2 linked regions of the Caldalkalibacillus thermarum genome follow. The protein of the gene in region 2 binds, or shares a complex with, the protein of the main gene of each other region. Links are inferred from orthologs where the notes say so. Each region holds a gene or a part of one and is shown on either strand. Other genes may lie near its edges.

Region 1 (2,915 bases), on a different replicon or contig from region 2:
CGGTTTTGGGAGATAAGGAGCTGTTAAAACAGGTGTTCCTGAATATTTGTAAAAACGCGATTGAAGCCATGGGCAACAAAGGGCAGCTCAGCTTGTCCTCTCAACTTTTACGGGAAGAACAAATGATCCGCATTGATATTATGGACACTGGACCAGGCATTCCGCCTTATGTGATTGATAAAATTTTTGAACCGTTTTTTACCACCAAGGAGGAAGGGACTGGCTTGGGCCTTTCAATCTGCCAACGGATTATCCATGATATGGGAGGCAAGATACGGGTTTCCTCGAAAGGGTATGGCACCACCTTTCACGTATGTATCCCCTATCTGGACGCTTAAGCGCAAGAGCTTTCTTTGGGCGGCGGAGAGTCTTTTTTTAAGTGTTTGCCCGCGGTATAATAATATAAGTTGCGAGGAGAGACTCATGTGGAGAAGCGGGTGTAAGCAAGCAGAAGGAAATTAAGACGGCATGTTTGAAACGGAGAGGTTGACCATGACGTACCAAGCGTTATATCGTGTCTGGCGGCCCCAGACCTTTCGTGATGTGATAGGACAAGAACACATTACGCAAACTTTGCAGAATGCCTTGGTCAATCAAACGTATACCCATGCTTACCTGTTCACCGGTCCAAGGGGGACCGGGAAAACAAGCACAGCAAAGATCATGGCTAAGGCGGTCAACTGTCAGGAGGCTCCGACGGCTGAACCTTGCAATCAGTGTGCTGCTTGCCGCGGGATTACCCAGGGAACAGTGGTTGATGTGGTTGAAATCGATGCGGCTTCCAACAATGGTGTGGATGAAATACGGGATCTGCGGGATAAAGTGAAATATGCCCCCACTGAAGTGCGCTTAAAAGTGTACATCATTGATGAGGTTCATATGCTAAGCCAAGGGGCGTTTAACGCTTTGCTTAAAACGCTTGAAGAACCCCCCTCCCACGTGATGTTTATTTTGGCTACCACCGAACCGCATAAGATTCCTCTCACCATTATGTCCCGCTGTCAACGGTTTGATTTTAAGCGTATTTCCCAAAAAGAGATGCTTAAGCGGCTCAAGTTGATATGCGCTGAAGAAGGCTTCCAGGTCCAAGAGGAAGCCCTGGAGCTTTTGACTCAAGTGGCAGAAGGCGGTATGCGCGATTGCCTCAGTTTGCTTGACCAGGTTGTCTCCTATGCCGATGGAGAGGTGACGGTGGCCGATGTGGAGGCCGTTACCGGTTCAGTGGCCCAGGAAGCATTAACCGACCTGGCTGATTGCCTGCTGAGGAACAAGACGGAAGAAGCCATCAGGCGTTTAAACCTGTTGATTGAAGAGGGGAAGGAACCGGTTCGCATTGTGGAAGACTTAATTTACTTTTACCGGGATGTGTTGCTGTACCGGCAGGCCCCAGGGTTAGCTGAGGGATTTCAGCGGTTGCAGCTGACAGAACAGTTGAAGGAAAGAATTGAAACCTACCAGGATGAGCATCTGTTTCAGGCCATTGAGCGGCTCAGCCGGGCCCAGCAGGACATGAAATGGACACACCATCCCCGCGTTTTTTTGGAAGTGGCTTTGATTCAGCTGACCCATCAACTGGCCCAGCCGGCTTCCAAAGAGGTTGCAGCGCGCCATGATCTTGACCAGCTAGCGGCGACGAGTGAAGAGGTAGAACAACTCAAGGCCAAAGTTGATATGTTAGAAAAAACGCTCAAACGGCTGAGCCAACAGGGCAGCACCGCTACAGCAGGACAAGAGGAGAAGAGCTCCAGAGCTGTGGGCAAGCGCCGCCCTGCATCCCCATCGTCTTTGTCCGTCACCCAATTAAAAAAGTGGTTAACAACAGCCAGCAAGTCCATGTTAAAACATTTGCAGGAGAAGTGGCCAGCCATTTTGGAAGAAGTGAAGCGGAAACAGATTACGGTCCATGCCTGGCTGCGGGATGGCGAGCCAGTAGCCTGCGGTCCCAGTTTCTTCTTGCTGGCCTTCAAAAGTGCGATCCACCGGGAGACAACCGAAAAAGAGAGCCACCGCCAGCTGATTGAACAGGTGGTTTGCCGTCACCTACAAACAGAGGCACAAATGGTCACAATTATGTATAATGAATGGGAAGAGCTTAAACAGCAATATATAGCAGAACACAAAGAGAACAAAGAGAAGCAAGCAGAAGACCAGGCCAAAGAGAAACAGGATCCTTTTTACAGTGAAGCGGTCCGCCTGGTAGGGGAAGAGCTGGTTGAAGTGGTTGAGGATCGCCATGAATGATGACAAAGGAGGTTTCATTCCCATGAGAAACATGCACAACATGATGAAGCAAATGCAAAAAATGCAAAAACAGATGCAAAAGGTACAGGAAGAGTTAAAGGAAAAAACGGTTGAAGGAACCGCTGGCGGCGGGATGGTCAGCATTACTTTAAACGGTCACAAGGAACTGGTGAATGTGAGCATTAAACCTGAAGCGGTCGATCCGGATGATGTGGAGATGCTGGAGGATCTGATCATGGCTGCCATGAATGATGCCATGAAGAAAGCGGACGAATTAATTCAAAGCGATATGGGCAAGCTGACAGGCGGTCTGAACATTCCAGGACTGTTCTAACACAGGCCTAATGTGAAGGGGGAACGTATGTGCATTATCCGGAACCCATCGCCAAATTGATCGAAGGTTTTATGAAATTGCCAGGCATCGGTCCTAAAACGGCCAGCCGTCTGGCTTTTTTTGTGTTAAGCATGAAGGAAGATGATGTGCTTGATCTAGCCAAGGCGCTGGTCAATGCCAAACGGGGCTTAACTTATTGTTCGGCCTGCCATAACATTACGGATATTGATCCCTGCCGGATTTGCCAGGATAAAGGGCGGGACCGCTCTGTCATTTGTGTGGTGCAAGATCCTAAGGACGTGATTGCCATGGAGCGGACCAAAGAGTATGCAGGGTTATA
Region 2 (2,932 bases):
ATTTTTCCATACTTTTAATACCTTGCATGAGGAAGCGAAACAAATTGTGATCTCAAGCGACAGACCACCTAAAGAGATCCCTACATTGGAAGACAGGCTGCGCTCCAGGTTTGAATGGGGCTTAATCACCGACATCACGCCGCCCGATCTGGAAACCAGGATTGCCATCCTGCGTAAAAAGGCAAAGGCTGAAAATCTGGATATTCCCAATGAGGTTTTAGTGTACATTGCCGATCTCATCAATACCAATATCCGCGAACTGGAAGGGGCCTTAACCCGGGTCGTGGCGTACAGTACCATGACCAATCAAGATATCAGCACGGAGCTGGCCCAGGAAGCCTTGAAAGATATTGCGCCGAGTAACAAACCTCACTTGATCACGATTGCCCATATTCAACAAGTCGTTGCTGACCATTTCGGTTTAAAGGTTGAAGATTTAAAAGGGAAAAAACGGACCAAGTCAATTGCCTACCCACGTCAAGTGGCCATGTACTTATCCCGCGAACTGACCGATTCTTCCCTGCCCAAAATTGGGCAAGAATTTGGCGGACGAGACCATACGACCGTCATTCACGCCCACGAAAAAATAAAAAAGGATCTGCAAAAAGATACCTCGTTTCAAAAAATAGTGGAACATCTGATCAAAGTGATCAAGAAAGAGACTTAATATCAACATGTGTATAACAAAACAAGCCTATACACACGCCATCCACATGTGTATAGGCTTTATTTTGCTGCCAGAGATCAAGTTATCCACAATTACACAGGCATTAATGATTAATACGAACTAAATTAATATATTATGCTAAAATAAATGGCATATGCTAAAAAAATTTGGAGGTCGACAGCATGCATATTGTGGTGGATCGAGAAGCTTTAAAAGAAGCGGTTAATCAGGTATCCAAAGCCGTATCATCGCGGACCACAATCCCTATTCTAACCGGTATCAAACTGACAGCTACCCATGAAGAATGCATTTTAACCGGCAGTGATTCTGACATTTCCATCCAGGTTTCCATTCCCGCCCAACGGGATGATATAGAATTAATTAAAGTGGTTAAAATAGGTAGTATCGTCCTTCCGGCCAAATATTTTGCAGAAATCGTCAAAAAACTGCCAGCTGAACACATTGAGATTGAAGTGCTGGAAAATGAAGTCACTCACATTCGCTCCGGATCAACGGAGTTTAATTTAAACGGATTAAATGCTGAAGAATATCCCCGCCTGCCCCAACTGGAAGAGGATCAGGTCTTCAGCATTCCGGCCCAGTTGCTTAAAAGTTTGATTCGTCAAACATCCTTTGCCGTCTCCACATTGGAATCCCGTCCCATTTTAACAGGGGTCTTGCTTAAACTGGAGGAAGGGCTGCTGACGTTAGTGGCTACCGACAGCCACCGCTTAGCACACCGTTCTGCCCAAGTGGAAGTCAATCACAACCTCTATCTTGAAAATGTGGTCATTCCTGGGCGGAGCATGAACGAATTGCAGCGCATTTTAGAAGACGAGTCAGATCCGGTTGATATCGTGATTACCAATAATCAGATGCTGGTCAAAGCAGGACGCTTGCTCTTTTACTCCCGCCTGTTGGACGGCACGTATCCAGATACAGAGCGCATCATTCCCTCAACAAGCAAAACCACGCTGGAAGTGGAAACGAAAGCGCTTTTGTCCGCCATTGAACGCGCATCTCTTTTAGCGAAAGACAGTAAACATGTGGTAAAATTGAGTATACAAGAAGAGCGCATCCATATTACCTCTAACACCCCGGAAATCGGGCAAGTGTTTGAGCAGGTTAACGCTCACCATATAGAAGGGGAAGAAATTCAGATCGCGTTTAACGCCAGATTTATGCTGGATGCCCTCCGTGTCATTGACTCGCCGCAGGTTTCGATCCAATTTACAGGTGCCTTAAGCCCGTTTGTGATTAAGCCAACAGATCATGAACATATGCTGCACCTTATTCTTCCTGTGAGAACCTATTAAGTTCTCTTAAGTTTTATATCTCTTACCTGAGTTGTAACAATGAGCGGGAACAAACCAATTTCTTCGCAAGACCAGCACAGAGGAAAAGGTGAATTGTTTTGGCCAAGATCATCCACATTTCCACACCTTATATTACACTGGGACAACTGTTAAAACTGGTAGGTGTCATCGATACTGGCGGGCAAGCCAAATGGTTTCTGGCCGAACATGACGTTCTGGTTAATGGCCAAACGGAAAACCGCCGGGGACGGAAACTATACCCTGGTGATGTCATTGAAATTGACGGCTTTGGTCAGGTTAAGATTGCTGCACAAAGCTAGGGGGATTCCCTTTGTATGTCAAACGTTTAACCCTGCAACATTTTCGCAATTATGCTACCCTTGAGCTAGAGTTCCAACCGGGGATCTATTTGTTTATTGGGGACAATGCCCAAGGAAAAACCAACCTTTTAGAGTCGTTATATGTGTTGGCCATGACCAAATCTCACCGCACCTCCAAGGAGAAGGAACTGATTCAGTGGCACAAGGCGCACACTACGCTAGCCGCAGAGCTAGAAAAAAAATACGGCTCTGTTACGCTGGAATTACACATTTCTCAAAGAGGAAAACGGGCCAAGCTGAATCACTTGGAACAAAAACGGTTAAGTGATTATATCGGCACCTTAAATGTGGTGATGTTTGCACCTGAGGATCTCGAATTGGTCAAAGGAAGTCCTCAGGTGCGCCGTCGTTTTATTGATATGGAGCTGGGGCAGGTGAGTGCCAATTACTTATACGATTTGGGGCGTTATCAGAAACTATTAATGCAGCGCAATGCTCTCTTGAAAGAATGGACTGACCGGGAAAAACACCGTCCCATGGTTGACGTCTTTACCCAGCAGCTTATTGACGTGGCGGTCAAATTATATCAAAAGCGTTTCAAGTTTCTGCACAAGCTGGAACAATGGGCT

Evidence for each region.
Region 1: the proteins of dnaN (region 2) and dnaX are in contact, whole or in part, in a cryo-EM structure (PDB 8GIZ), measured with the Escherichia coli proteins. The link is inferred for Caldalkalibacillus thermarum from one-to-one orthologs.

Annotation. Positions count from the first base shown.
Region 1 is NZ_BMKZ01000073.1:2,026-4,940, reverse strand. Bases 1-2,866 are described here. They hold dnaX (DNA polymerase III subunit gamma/tau), read left to right. Parts: upstream 1-492; coding sequence 493-2,241; downstream 2,242-2,866. Other genes in these bases: recR (recombination mediator RecR), read left to right, coding at 2,605-2,866; IEW48_RS15975 (YbaB/EbfC family nucleoid-associated protein), read left to right, coding at 2,264-2,575; IEW48_RS15985 (ATP-binding protein), read left to right, coding at 1-338. Outside these bases: more of recR, read left to right, coding at 2,867-2,915. UniProt on the Escherichia coli protein: Part of the beta sliding clamp loading complex, which hydrolyzes ATP to load the beta clamp onto primed DNA to form the DNA replication pre-initiation complex.
Region 2 is NZ_BMKZ01000046.1:13,335-16,266, reverse strand. What follows is about bases 34-2,916. They hold dnaN (DNA polymerase III subunit beta), read left to right. Parts: upstream 34-849; coding sequence 850-1,983; downstream 1,984-2,916. Other genes in these bases: recF (DNA replication/repair protein RecF), read left to right, coding at 2,315-2,916; yaaA (S4 domain-containing protein YaaA), read left to right, coding at 2,082-2,303; dnaA (chromosomal replication initiator protein DnaA), read left to right, coding at 34-667. In the rest of the region: more of dnaA, read left to right, coding at 1-33; more of recF, read left to right, coding at 2,917-2,932. UniProt on the Escherichia coli protein: Confers DNA tethering and processivity to DNA polymerases and other proteins. Acts as a clamp, forming a ring around DNA (a reaction catalyzed by the clamp-loading complex) which diffuses in an ATP-independent manner freely and bidirectionally along dsDNA.